One region of the Paenibacillus sp. OT2-17 genome, then DNA from elsewhere that is predicted to be linked to it. Evidence: riboswitches for the same ligand, from Rfam matches in the RefSeq annotation. Region 1 holds a riboswitch; each other region holds the start of a gene.
The links. A riboswitch is a leader RNA that binds a small molecule or an ion and turns the genes downstream of it on or off. The one in region 1 is predicted to bind cobalamin.
Positions count from the first base shown of each region.

Region 1 (4,846 bases):
ACGAAGAGCACTGTTTATGTGGCTACATGGCTGGCCCGTTTTATTGACATGTGGCTCCCCCCTACGTTGTAAATCGTGTAATGGATGCCTGCGGGCAAAAGGAGGATGTACCTGCATGAGACAGTTCACAACCAGACAAATCGTGCTGCTTGGTGTATTGATGGAGGTCGCTATTACCCTTATACATGCTCCGGCGCAGGCAGCAGATTACGCGAATCAACATGCCTACTGGACCTGTGTAATTGCAGCTATCGTGCTATGCTTGCCGATTTGGGCCATGTTGAGACTCAAGCGGCGTTTTCCTGATCAGGACCTGATGCAGGCCATGGTGAGCTCTCACCCTGTGCTAGGACGTATGCTGCTTGCAGTCTACCTTATTTTATTTCTGATCATTTTTGCACGGGATTTGAGAGTTATCACGGATTTGGTGGAGGTTGTACTTTTGCCGCTGACTCCGATTGTTGTCGTATCTCTTATTTTGCTTTTGACTCTGGCGTTTATGGCCAAAGGCGGAATAAGCACCATCGTGAATATGACCGAGATTTTTGTACCTTTGTTGATTCTGACGCTGCTGACCATGCCGCTTTTTTTCGGGCGTAATATGGATTTTTCGGTACTGAGACCCTATTTACATCCGGAAGTAGATGGAGTGATCAAGGGCAGTTGGCGCATGCTGGGATATATGGCCGATATCATGATGGTTCCCTTTGTGATTTCTGGGAAGAGCTATAATGGGCGTAGTGCGTGGTATGGGCATTTGCTCGGAACCGCATTTCTGACCATGCTGATGTTGCTGTCGGAGTTGGTTATTGGTGTTCCTATCTTGTCCCGGCTATTTTATCCATCCTATGAACTAGTGCGTCAATTGCAGCTAACGGACTTTCTGGATCGGTTCGACTTGTTCGTGGCCGCACTGACCGTACCGACCTTTCTTACGAAGATTGGGGTTGACCTGTACGTTACCAGTTTGGCAGTAAAGCGTATGTTTGCCCATGCATGGGGAAGTCTGATGGTTTGGCCCGTAGGTTTGTTGGGTTACGTCTGTTCGTTTATGCTGTTCTCCAACATCGTGCAAATTTATGATTTCAGCCGGGAGTGGACCGCGGTGATGATCATTTTTTTTGTTATCATGCCCTTGTTGCTATGGATGTTGCTCCGACCCAAATCTAAAGGGAGAGGCGGAGATGATAAGGCATCTAACGGAGAGCGGGATAGCAGTAGTCAGAAAGAAAGCCAGCATGGAGGCAGAACAGGACATGACCACTTATAAGATTACTGTATTTATCGGAAAAGTAATTCTTATTTGTCTTTTACCCCTCTGATTGTATACTTGGTAGAAAGAAATACGACTTCTACAAGGGAGGCAACAGAATGGCACAACGCATGGCAGGTAAGAGAGTCGCTCTTGCTGGTCCCCGTAAAGCAGAAGAAATGGCGCTGCTAGTTGTGAAGATGGGGGGTGAGCCAGTACAGCGCCCGGCCCAGGGCACCGTTTTTTTGGATGATATCGAGCTGCGCAACGCTGTTGTATCGTGGGTGAAGCACCCTCCGGACTGGTACATCTTCACGACAGGTATGGGGCTGGATGCCCTGTTCGATATGGCAGAGGATATGGGCGTAGCCGAGCAGATCATGGAGTTGCTGCAATCTTCCAACATTGCAGCGCGGGGCTACAAGACGGTCAATGGACTCAAAAAGCGTGGCTTTACGCCAGCAGTACGAGACGAGGACGGAAGTTTGATCGGATTGACAGGAGCTTTCGCCCCATACGATCTGAAGGGGAAGGAAGTACTGTTGCAACTGCATGGCGATCCAGCTCCACGGTTGGTAAAGTGGCTGGACGAGCAGGGGGCAGTGACCCGCCAGGTACTTCCTTATAAGCATATCCCACCCGAGGAAGCAAAATTGCAGGCGTTACTGGAGGATATTATCCATCGTAATGTTGATGCTGTTACGTTCACAAGTGGTCCGCAAATCCGATTTTTGGCCCAATATGCCAGAGAGCAAAATCGAATCGAGGATTTACTGGAAGCTTTTCGTGAGGATGTGATTGCTGTATCCGTAGGGAAGGTGACTGCACAGTCCATTGTGGAAGAAGGGATTGACCGAGTCGTGTTTCCAACCGAAGAGCGCATGGGCGCGATGATGGTGGAGCTGGGTAAATATTTTGAACATAACGATTCGGTGCATGGCTGTGGTCTGAAGATCGTGAATGGTCATTGAAATGAGATAGAAATTATAAATGCAGTATGCTAAAAAATGAACTTATATTTTGGGATACAGAGTAAAATAAAGATAAGGGCCTACGAGGTCTTTATCTTTTTTTGTTGGACATGCATCGACAAAGATTTTTGTTATAGCGAAAATGTTTATCTAATATAATGAATAAGTTTCGATGCATGATACTTAGGACAGGAGCTGAGACGTTAATGAATTCTATTTGCGTATTTGCCGGGTCCAGACCTGGACATTCATCGGTATATGTTGAGGCTGCAGGCAAGCTGGGGGAAGCCATGGCTCGCCATCATATCCGTCTGATCTATGGTGGCTCTAGCAGGGGGCTGATGGGAGAGGTGGCGGATGGAATGCTGGCGGGTGACGGTCAGGTCACTGGCATTATGCCCACCCTATTATTTGATGCAGAGATCATTCATCGGGGAGTTACCGAATTTATTGAGGTAGCAAGCATGCATGAGCGTAAAGCGGCAATGAGCGAGATGGCCGATGCGTTTATCGCTCTTCCGGGTGGCTTGGGAACCTTCGAGGAGCTATTCGAGGTATTGTGCTGGGCGCAAATCGGGATTCATCGCAAGCCCATTGGGCTGTTGAATGTGAATGGATATTTTGACCCGTTAGTAGAAATGGTGCGTCATAGCGTGCAAGAAGGGTTTACCGGGGCCGAGCACCCAGCGTTATTAAGTATCTCTGCGGACCCGGACGAATTGCTACATATGTTAAAAAATAAAGCAGAGAACTTGAAATAAAGCGTTTTTCGTGCTTGCACAACTGATTGAGGCAAGGTTATGATAAGACCCATAATCAAATAGCGGACAGACAAGGTGCCTTTGCGGTTGAGCAAAGGGTAACAGGGAATCGGGTGCAAATCCCGAGCGGTCCCGCCACTGTAAGGAAGAGGATTTTTTAAAATGGTCACTCGTGAAAAACGGGGAAGACGAAAGAATCCGTTGATGCCAAGCCAGGAGACCTACCTTGATCTGTATGCACCGTTAACCTTCGCGGAGAGGATGGGTGTACGAAATCAGGAAATCAGGCACACGTTGCTTTTTCCATGTTGGCTAGAGGTTTGCGTGGATATGAACGTGCAGCAGCGTTTGAAACGTAAACAGTCAGATGGAAAACAACGGCAGGCTGGAGGAAGACAAATAGTGTCTTCTTACGCTGTTTGTTCGTCTGATGAGAGATGCGTACATAGAAACCCCATCCGGGCAGGATGGGGTTTTTTTGAGTTACACGATGTGCATAAATCATTGAAATAGATAGCATAGCTGCCCTGAAAAGGATGAATAGGAGGAGCACGATGAGCCCATTAGGAAAATTGCTGGTGATTGGATTTGGACCAGGAGATATGGAACATATCACAAAACGGGCGCTGGATGCGCTGGCCGAAAGTGAGGTCATTATCGGCTACAATACCTACGTTGATTTGATCCGTCCGTTGTTGAACGGACAGGAGATTGTACGCACAGGAATGACAGAGGAAGTGAGCCGTGCGCAGGAGGCGGTTCGCCAAGCAGAGATGGGCAAGAAGGTAGCTGTCATTTCCAGTGGAGATGCAGGAGTCTATGGTATGGCAGGGCTGGTGTATGAGGTGCTGATGCAAAAAGGCTGGCGACGCGAGGACGGAGTTGAGGTAGAAGTCGTACCGGGGATCTCGGCTATTCAGTCCTGTGCTTCACTGTTGGGGGCGCCAGTTATGCATGATGCGTGCACGATCAGTCTGAGTGATCATCTGACCCCATGGGAAACGATTGTGAAGCGCGTAGAAGCAGCGGCTTCGGCCGATTTTGTGATTGCATTATACAACCCGCGCAGTGGTCGGCGTACCCGCCAGATTGTGGAGACGCAGTCCATTTTGCTGCGTTACCGCGATCCGCAAACTCCAGTCGGGTTGGTGAAAAGTGCTTATCGTGAACGTCAGCAAGTTATTGTAACGACGCTGGAAGATATGCTGAACCATGACATTGGGATGCTGACGACTGTAATCATCGGCAATTCCTCGACGACGGTGTATGACGGCTTGATTGTGACTCCGCGCGGATATCAGCGCAAATACACATTAGATGCGACCGAGCAGGCACTCAAGCCGCACCAGCGTCTCCGCACGGAAGCGGAGCCGTGGTCGCTGGGCGCACAAGAGGATACACCGCAGGCAGGTGCAGCCCCGACTACGCCCGCTGGACCCTCCGCGAGCGGCGCTGCGGTTGCGACGCAGGCACGCCCGCAAGCGATGGCTGCCGTGCAGGCAACGACTGCTGTGCAAACCGGCGCAGCCCCGGCATCGCTGGCAGCAGAGGCACTAAGCCGTCTCGCTGTCGGCGGCAAGCTGCCTGGCGCAGCCAACGCTCGCTGGAGCGGGCAAGTGCCTACCGCCGAGAGCACCGCCGGAACGTTAGCGGTGGCCGGAGCGGGGGCTACGGCTGGAATGGCGACAGGCGGCTTTGGCAAGCCTGCGCTATTTGAGGTGGGCGTTTCCCCGGGTGTGGGAAACAAGAAGTTCACCGCTCGTCAGATGGCGCTGCTCGCCGAGGTAGCGGGTGATGACGGCGAGCTGGAATACACGCCAGATCATCAGATCGTGCTGCGCGTGCCGTGTGCAGACCCCGAG
Region 1 covers NZ_WUDQ01000027.1:1,608-6,453, reverse strand. Annotated here, with positions in the region: gene GRP75_RS07725 (hypothetical protein) at 1-72, shown strand, start outside; gene GRP75_RS07720 (GerAB/ArcD/ProY family transporter) at 116-1,270, shown strand; gene GRP75_RS07715 (uroporphyrinogen-III synthase) at 1,372-2,223, shown strand; gene GRP75_RS07710 (LOG family protein) at 2,430-2,984, shown strand; cobalamin riboswitch at 3,042-3,227, shown strand; gene cobJ (precorrin-3B C(17)-methyltransferase) at 3,539-4,846, shown strand, end outside.

Region 2 (4,846 bases), on a different contig from region 1:
TTTCGCTTTTGCCATTAACCAACCCGTAGTCAAAATGCTGGCTCAAATCACTAAGCAGCTCATTGCGTACCTCTGCAGGGAGAGGAGAAAGAAGCTGCTCTACCTCTGTAAGAAACTGTTTTCTATTCATCGGAATTCCCTTCCTCCAGTAGGCTTGCGACATGATGGACAAAATCATTCCATTCCCGCGTAAGTATTCTTGTATAATGGCTTCCAGTATCAGTCAGCCGATAATATTTGCGGGGAGGTCCCTCGGTCGATTCCTGTAAATACGTTGTGCAGTATCCTTCTGATACCAGACGGCGAAGTAGTGGATATAGGGCTCCCTCAGCTACTTCAATATGACGGGAGACGGCTTGAGCCAACTCGTAGCCATAACGGTCTTTGCGTCCAATTAGAACTAGAACGCACAGTTCCAGTACCCCTTTTTTGAATTGGATGTTCACATTCACGAGCGGTGCTCCCTTCCTGGATGTTATCAATAATTCATAGGTGTCGTTCGGAATAAGGGGAAGAAACGTGTGTTTGTGCATAATTTGTCACGGGTACTAATTATAGAACAGTAGTCAGGTATAATTTAACATCATGTACTGATTAATGCAAGGTACTAAATTTTTAATAATAAAATATTTGTGCCGAAATGGGCAGATTTTCTTTCTTGAAGGCTTTATTGAATAGCGAATGTTGTAGAAAAAAGTATTTTTATTTGGAAATTACTCGAAATATGGCTGGAAGCACAAATAGAATGCTACTTTAATTTCATTCATTAAAATGATAGATTGTAAAGTATTCAATAGGGTTAAATATTACTTTTTATGAAGAGGTGGGTAAAGGGTGGATTGGAAAAATTGGTATATGGAACTGGAACAGGATGATGAGTCTTGGGATGTATCTGAGGAGATTGTTCTGCGTGGTGTAGTACATCTTAATTTTTGCGGGCAGCCCTCGGAAGTAGAAGTCGAATTTATCGTGGGGGCTGACTCCGAAGAACAGGCACAGACTATAGAAGAACCTACACAGTTGCAAAAAAACACATGGGAGCAGTATATGGAATATTCGTCAGCTATTCATCCTCAAGTGTTGGAGTCCATACACCATCATTATGCTGGCATAGTGGAAAAGTACCGGAATGCTTACAGTATATGGGGAGAGGACCCAGATGAATATGCGCCTTATGTGGAGCGGCCGGAACAATTGCTGGATCGAATACAGCTTGTGTCTATACTGATTTCCGACTCATCGGCAAAGGATGAACTGTATTTGAATTTTAGTTGCTCCTGGGATCAAGAACATGGCTTAGGCGTACATATGAAGCAGATGAAAATGGAGCATATTCAAGGCGTTTATACATTATATGACCTAGAATAAATCCCCCTTCCCGGCTTTTACCAAAAAGGGCCGGGAAGGGGAATAGGATATGGTGAAAATGATGGCGCGATTTGATACGATAAAAAAATTAGTTGGATACAGCCAATGCAGCCCGGGCTGCTTGAGCCGCTTGTACCATTAGTCGCAAGGCGGCGACAGATTCCTCCTTGGTGCGGGTTTTCAGACCACAGTCCGGATTAACCCAGAACAAATCTGATGGCAATACGCGCAGGGCACGCTGGATCATGCTTAGCATTTCAGATACATCGGGGATGCGCGGACTGTGGATATCGTACACGCCCAGACCGATGCCCTTGTCGTATACCTGATCTTCAAAGCTGACAATCAGTTCTCCGTGACTTCGCGAAGTTTCAATAGATATAACGTCGGCATCCATATCGGAGATGGACTGAATCATATGCTGAAATTCGGAATAGCACATGTGCGTATGGATTTGGGTCGCAGGCTCAACGGTGGCCGTGGTCACAAGGAAGGCTTGAACCGCCCAGTCCAGATAGGCTTGCTGTTGTTCTTTTTTCAGTGGAAGCCCTTCACGAATTGCAGGCTCATCGACCTGAATCATGCCGATGCCCGCTTGTTCCAGTGCCTCTACCTCTGCCCGTAATGCCAGAGCCAACTGTAAAGCAACTTGACTACGAGGAATATCGTTACGTTCAAAAGACCAGTTCAAAATGGTCACAGGGCCTGTAAGCATTCCCTTAACAGGCTTGGAGGTTAACGATTGGGCGAATGCCGTTTCTTCCACGGTCATGGGCTGATTGAAGGAGACGTCTCCGTATATAATCGGCGGTTTAACACAGCGGGAGCCGTAGGACTGCACCCATCCGTTTTGCGTAAAAGCAAAGCCGTTCAGCTTTTCGCCAAAAAATTCAACCATATCGGTCCGCTCAAATTCTCCATGAACAAGCACGTCAATGCCAATGTCCTCTTGAATATCAATCCATTCCTTAATTTGCTGTTGGATGAACGCCCGGTATTGCTCGGCTGACCATTCTCCTTTGCGATAGTGCAGGCGGGCCTTGCGGATCTCGGCGGTTTGCGGGAAGCTACCAATGGTCGTCGTAGGCAGTGGAGGCAACTTCAGCTTATTTTGCTGAATCTCACGACGCTCGGCGAAAGGAACGCTGCGTGACAGAGGCTCTTTTGCCAACAGGTCGGCCAGATCGGCAGCTGTCTGTACGCGTGCCGCTGAACTGTTGAAACGGGCTACCGCATCCGCACTTTGCTCAAGCTTGGCGAGTGCGGAAGGATCGTGTTTGCCAAGTGCAGCCGTCAGGACGGCGATTTCCTCCAGCTTTTCATCGGCAAAGGCCAGCGCTTGCACCAGCTCCTTGTCCAGCTTGTGCTCTGCCTCCAGGCTGACTGGCACATGCAGCAGACTGCATGATGGCTGTACGATAATCTGTGCGGCAGTGGTTTGTTCTGCTAACTGACCCAGCAGGGCAGCCACAGCGTTCAGGTCGCTTCGCCATATATTGCGCCCGTCAATAACCCCAGCGCCCAGCGTTTTTCCTTTAGGGAAGCCATGCTGCAATATATGCTGAAGATTTTCGCCATCATCATACACAAAATCAAGACCCAGCCCCTGTACCGGAAGTGCGGACAGACGCTCATAATGGTCCAGGCTGCCAAAGTAGGTTTGCAGCATTATATTCAAGGAGGGCGCAGCTTGAGTCAAAGCTTCATAGACTTCCTGAATAATGTCCAAATCCTCTGCCGGGAATGAGGTGGTTAGGACAGGTTCATCGATTTGGACCCACTGAACGCCTTCTGCCGCTAGTTCAGACAGGATACGGGTGTACAGTGGCAGGAAGCTTCGTACGATGGTGGCCAAATCCTTACGATCATAGCCTTTGGATAAGGTAACGAATGAATAGGGGCCGATGAGGACCGGTTTCCCATCAATGCCTAGTTCTTGTTTTGCTTCACGATAAGCCTGTAAGGGTTTATTTTCAGTGAACACCGGGACTGCGTTTGCCAATTCAGGAACGATGTAGTGATAATTGGTATTCATCCATTTGGTCATTTCACTGGCGGTTGCTCCCTTCTGTCCACGAGCGATCCCAAAATACACGGACAGAGGAACCGGACCTGCGGGACGATGGTTGAACCGTTCGGGTACCAGACCGAACATTACAGATGTATCCAGCATGTGATCGTAATAGGAGAAGTCTCCGACAGGAATGCGATCAATCCCCTTGTCACGCTGCTTGCTCAGATGCTCCAACCGTAATCTTTTCATCTCCGTCTGCAGTTCGCTTTCGTTAATGCTGCCGTTCCAGAAGCGTTCCAGTGCTTTCTTCCATTCCCGGTTTTCGCCGATACGCGGATATCCCAGATTACTGCTAATCAAGCCGGACAATTCAGGCCATTCAATAATGGACATGTACTTTTCCTCCTAGTGGGTAGCTGTTTTATTTTTACGTACCAAAAAAGGCATTCTTCCCCCAGAGTTAAAAATAAGTAGGGGAAAGAATGCCTCCGTGATTAAAAAATCAAAAATACGGCGACTGCTCTTAACACCTCCCTATCTTCCGTAGGTACTTGCGATGTTGTTAAAATAGGCAGGTCTCCTGACTTACGGATCATGACTCTCAGCATTCCTTCCCGGTCTGTGGACCAGTGGATATATGAACAGCTGAAAGTTCCCCGTTTACAGTGGCGGGACCGTGCCGGATTTGCACCGGCTTCCCTTTTAAGCCTGATCTGAATAGAACAGACACCTATCTCCAAGCTATGCGGTTAAGGTATGACGAATAATTATGCACTCGTATACTTGTTCACCATCATAAGTGAAACTTACAGGATGCGCAATAGAAACTCCAATGGAAACAGTTAGCTATATGAAAAAAAGACAAGCCTTACCCATGATGGGGACTTGTCTTAGATATATAGCATCTTGCCGGGTAAACTTCGCGTTAAGCCAATGAAACGGTATAGCCTGCCTGAATACTGGCTTTTACATCTACCAGACGCTGGTTGCGACTGCCCCGGAAGGGAAGGGTCAGGTCTTTTTGCTGTTCTACAAAACGACCATCCACAATCACATCGCACAAAAGCGCTAGCTCCTGTCGCTCCTGATCTGTGAGTAAATCTTCATAGACAAAGCCAGTATAAGCCCACACGGTTCTGTCGGGACAGGCCTCGCGGAAGTCACGCACAAATTGCGAGCATTCTGCTGCTGAGAAAAACGGATCTCCCCCGCAGAGAGTCAGTCCGTCCAACAACGGATTATCCATGATGTCACGAATGACTTCCTGTTGTCGTTGGGGTGTAAATGGCTCACCTGCACGGAAGCTCCACGACGCTGGATTAAAGCATCCGGGACAGGCATGACGGCAACCGCTAATAAACACGACAGTGCGCAGGCCGTATCCTTCGTTCAGAGATTCCGGAATGTAGCCACACAAATTCACTTATGTTTCACCCGGTCTCGAACTTCTGCCTGTTTTGCAGC
Region 2 covers NZ_WUDQ01000054.1:4,127-8,972, reverse strand. Annotated here, with positions in the region: gene GRP75_RS10345 (DUF1700 domain-containing protein) at 1-130, opposite strand, end outside; gene GRP75_RS10340 (helix-turn-helix transcriptional regulator) at 123-452, opposite strand; gene GRP75_RS10335 (DUF6985 domain-containing protein) at 835-1,368, shown strand; gene metE (5-methyltetrahydropteroyltriglutamate--homocysteine S-methyltransferase) at 1,457-3,775, opposite strand; cobalamin riboswitch at 3,936-4,131, opposite strand; gene nrdG (anaerobic ribonucleoside-triphosphate reductase activating protein) at 4,308-4,805, opposite strand; gene GRP75_RS10320 (anaerobic ribonucleoside triphosphate reductase) at 4,802-4,846, opposite strand, start outside.
Region 2: it holds a riboswitch for cobalamin, as region 1 does, so the genes downstream of both, metE (5-methyltetrahydropteroyltriglutamate--homocysteine S-methyltransferase) here and cobJ (precorrin-3B C(17)-methyltransferase) in region 1, are expected to answer to the same signal.

Region 3 (4,846 bases), on a different contig from region 1:
GCGCTCTCTTGCGCGTATCGCTTCCATGGCACCAGGCGAGGTTCATTTTATAGAGGAAGCTGGCGCGGTGATTCCTCCCGTTAAGGAGAATGTGGGATGTTAAGTAAACAAAAGTTATTCGCGCTGGGCTTCCAGCATGTCATGGCGATGTACGCTGGAGCAATTGCTGTACCTCTAATTGTAGGGGGAGCATTGCACCTGACGCCAGCCCAGATGGCTTATTTGGTGGCTGCCGATCTGTTCACTTGCGGGATTGCTACGTTATTACAGATTATGGGGACACGCTTTTTCGGTAGTAGACTGCCTGTCATTTTAGGTTGTACGTTTACGGCAGTAGGGCCCATCATCGCGATTGCTTCGACCTCAAATTTAGCGACAGCGTATGGTGCCATTATTTTGTCTGGTATATTCGTGGTGTTAGCGGCACCGTTGTATGGCAAGCTGCTACGCTTTTTCCCGACGGTGGTTACGGGTTCGGTGGTTACGATTATCGGTCTATCCCTTATTCCGGTGGCGATGAACAATGTAGCAGGGGGGCAGGGCAGCGCGGATTTTGGACAGCCACGTAATTTGCTGTTGGCGTTAGTCACACTACTGGTTATTCTGCTTGTGAATCGGTTGGCAAAAGGCTTTTTGCGCTCGATTTCCGTGCTTATTGGGTTGTTCGCGGGCACAGTGGTTGCTTATGGAATGGGAATGGTGCATTTTGCTCCCGTGGCGGAGGCTTCATGGGTGAGTGTTGCACAGCCGTTTTATTTTGGTAAGCCAGAGTTTAGCATTATGGCAGTTTGTACGATGATTATCGTCAATATTGTCAGTATGGTTGAGTCTACAGGCGTTTATTTGGCAGTTGGCAAAGCAATTGATCAGAAGGTGGAGCAGAAGCAGATCGTCAATGGTCTGCGTTCCGAAGGACTTGCGATTATGCTTGGGGGTATTTTTAACGCGTTTCCTTATACAGCTTTCTCGCAAAATGTGGGTCTGATTTCACTCACACGCGTCAAATCGCGGAACGTTATTTTTGCTGCGGGCGGTATCATGGTTGTTCTTGGTTTGCTTCCTAAGCTGGCTGCCTTAACGACTGTGATTCCTAATGCTGTGCTGGGCGGAGCGATGATCGTCATGTTCGGCTCGGTCGCTGCATCAGGCATGTCTATTCTGTCAGAAGTGGATCTGCGGAAGGAAAGCAATCTGCTGATCGCAGCATGCAGCATTGCTGTGGGCCTAGGCTCTGCCGTTCTGCCACAAATGTTCGACCAGCTGCCGAGCTTTGCCAAAATGCTGTTGCAAAATGGTATCGTTTCGGGCTCGATTACAGCGATTGTCTTGAACATCGTTTTGACGAGAAAACAGGGCGAATCTGTCAAAAGCGTGACGGTTCAGGAGGTTCCACAGAAGGTTTGATGATTAGGGATAAATAAACCCTTGCCGTCTGGGGACATATAGATATTGACCCTGTCCGACTGTGCAGTGGCGCTAAAGTTAGCTCTTAAGTTGATTTATTTACTAGAGGAATTTGCTAGAGTAGTGGGCGAGGTAGTGGTATAATTTACCTTATGGATTTTGAATAGTGGTGGATGTTTTCGGACCACGGTGCAGCTTCCCGAAAGGGGGTGAAGCCGATGGTCACACTTGTGTCGTGCTACGATGTGTTGCGTTGGATGGTTACGTTACTAAGCCTGGTGTTTAGCATTCGTAAACTTTATCGCTGGCTACGTCGGAAATTTCGGAACAAGCGAAAACCCACCGCGTAATTAGGTTGGCCCCTAACGGTGGGTTTCGTTTGCATTAACCATTAGTTATGCAGCGCGCCGTGGGTGATCCACAGCCTTTCAAGTCCTAAGAGTCTTTGCCGTTGGCGCGGCGAAGACTCTTTTTAGTATACGGACACGATGATTATCTATATACCTAATTTTAGCACGTTCATTTCGTGCACGCAATGAATAGACATCACCTTCATTCTCGCCACATCGTTCAAATTTAAATTATTGTGCAGCATTTATTGACAAGCCTGTGACAACAAAATAAGATCGTAATGGAAAGAAATAAAGGAAGAAAACAGGTGTGAGCCGGACGACTCTATGTACGGGGTTTTGTTGAGACCATGTGGATAGTTGTTGAGCGTGTTCACTTAAAAGGGAAGTTCGGTAGATTCCGACACGGACCCGCCACTGTATACAGGCATCAGCAGGATACTGCTGGAGCTTTCAGAACAGCCACTGGAACTGTGAAGAACCGGGAAGGCCTGAAAGATACGCCTGGAGTCAGGAGACCTGCCTGTTTTGACATCACTGTCAGACCCACGGGATGCTGGGGAGGTGGTTAGGCGTGCTGCATACAGAATGTCTGAAACCGATCTGATCCCTTCTATGTTTTTGGAGCTGGCTTCGAGGTGAGTTTTGACATTTTATAATGAAAGCATTTCTGACTGCTGATCAAGTGGTCCGGAATGCTTTTTTCGCGTTTTGCGTTAGGTTTATATGATTTTACAAGATAGAGGGGGATTCATTGAATGATTAGCAATCGTAGCAGGCGTTCATGGTTGATATGTACAGGGGGGATGCTGTTGCTGGCAGTTATGGCTCTTTCGGGATGTGCCAGCAATAAGACGTCGGATAGCTCCGGCAAAGGTGAAAACGCGTCAGCACAACAAACAGCGACAGGTAAAAAGCTGATAATGGCGTATACATGGAAACCGTCAGGCGTTGACCCGCACGGAGATAATAGCTGGGATGTGATGCGATCCGGTGCAGGTGAGACACTGGTACGTTTGAATGAAAAGCTGGAGCCTGTGGCTTGGCTGGCAAAGGAGTGGAAGCAGGATAGTCCTACAGTTTGGACGTTCAGCTTGCAGGATAAAGTCACTTTTCATGATGGAAAGAGTATGGATGCAGCAGGTGTAAAAGCGTCTTTGCTGCGCTCTATCGAGAAAAGCCATCTGGCAAAGGATTTACTGAATGTGAAGTCCATTGATGTAAGCGGCCCGCTGGCCTTGAAAATCACGACAAACCAGCCGAACGCGGCGCTGGTGTCCAATCTAGCTGATCCATCGACGATTGTACTGGATGTGGCATCGATGAAAGATGAGCAGAGTTACCCAGCAATGACAGGCGCCTTTAAAATTAAAGCGTTCAACAAGGACCAATCGTTGGTCGTAGAGCGTTATGACGGATATTGGGGCGAGAAGGCACGACTGGCTGAAGCGACGATGAAGTTCATTACGGACGGGAATTCGCGTCTGATGGCGCTGCAATCCGGCGAGGTGGACGTAGCGACGGATATTCCGGTTGATAACGCAGAGGTACTGAAAAAGAACGACAAGCTACAAGTGCTGTCGGCTCCCTCCTTGCGCACCCATATGATCGTGTACAATATGGAATCGCCAGTATTCGAGGATGCGGCGAACCGTAAGGTGGTGGACAGCCTGATTCCGCGCACATCGATTGTGAGCGCCGTCATGAGAGGCTTCGGTACGGAAGCAAGCAGTCCGTTCCCGAGCATTCTTCCCTTCGGTAAAGTTGAGCGTAAAGCGCTGGACGGAACGGCGGATCAGCTGTTAACGAAGGATGGCTGGCAGAAGGACGCCCAAGGGACATGGACTAAGCAAGGCAAGCCGTTCGAGGTTACGCTGCTGACTTTTCCTCAGCGTCCGGAACTCTCTGTTATGGCTGAGGTCATCCAAAGCCAATTGCTAAAAGAGGGAATCCAGGTCAAGATTCGCAAGGTGGAAAATATCGACGAGGCGTTGACCAAAAACGATTGGGATTTTGCTATGTACAGTATGCTTACTGCTCATACAGGAGAGCCGCAATATTTTATGGACATGTTTTATTTTTCGAAAAGCGAAGCCAATGTAAGCCGTTATAGTTCCAAACCGCTAGAGAGTATTCTTAACAGCTTGAAGCTGGCGAAGGATACAGCGCAGCGTAATGCCGTGACACTACAAGCGCTGGATATCATCAATACGGATTTGCCACAGTCGTTCATTGTGCATCCTGACAATGTGTTTGGTGTGAAAAAAGGGGTAGAGGGTTTTACACCCCATCCGATCGAGTATTACTACATTACAGCGCAATCCGATATTGCGGAATAACGAGCGGCGTATCCTATGATTCGTTTTATACTGGAACGTGTGGCGCAGCTGCTCATCATTGTATTCGTTGTATCCACGCTGACTTTTGTACTGATGCGCCTGGCTCCTGGAGACCCTGCTACCATTTTGCTCACCGCGCATAATGTCCCTGCCTCTGAGGAGGCGTTGACGACGCTACGGCAGGAACTGGGCTTAAACGAACCGTTTCATATTCAATATGTGAACTGGCTGCGGGATGTGTTCACAGGGCATTGGGGCACCTCGTATGTATCCAAGGAATCCGTGCTAGCCGAACTGTGGAACAGACTGCCTGCTACTGTGGAGCTAGCTGCTGCGGGCTTTGCCGTCATGACGGTGCTTACGCTGGGGTTGGGGCTGGCTGCCTCGCTAAAAATCAGCGGTCCACTGGATCGCCTGGGTAGGCTGTTTGCCCTGCTGGGATCGTCGATCCCCTCTTTTTGGCTTGGGTTTCTGTTGATCTATCTATTCTCCGTTCGCTTGGGCTGGCTCCCATCCATGGGAAGGGAGGATTGGACACATTTAGTGCTCCCTGCGCTGACTCTTGGTGCAGGTTTGGGAGCTGTGCAAGCCCGTGTACTACGCGCTCAAATGCTAGAGCTGGGTGACCGGAATTTTGTGAAAGCAGCGAAGGCTCGAGGCTTTTCCCGAATGCATATCCTGTTTTTTGAGATATTTAAGCATGCGGTTCTGCCTATAATTACACTGCTAGGTACCAATCTATCATTTATGCTG
Region 3 covers NZ_WUDQ01000001.1:48,931-53,776, reverse strand. Annotated here, with positions in the region: gene GRP75_RS00220 (xanthine phosphoribosyltransferase) at 1-103, shown strand, start outside; gene GRP75_RS00215 (nucleobase:cation symporter-2 family protein) at 97-1,404, shown strand; cobalamin riboswitch at 2,092-2,295, shown strand; gene GRP75_RS00210 (ABC transporter substrate-binding protein) at 2,513-4,093, shown strand; gene nikB (nickel ABC transporter permease) at 4,109-4,846, shown strand, end outside.
Region 3: it holds a riboswitch for cobalamin, as region 1 does, so the genes downstream of both, GRP75_RS00210 (ABC transporter substrate-binding protein) here and cobJ (precorrin-3B C(17)-methyltransferase) in region 1, are expected to answer to the same signal.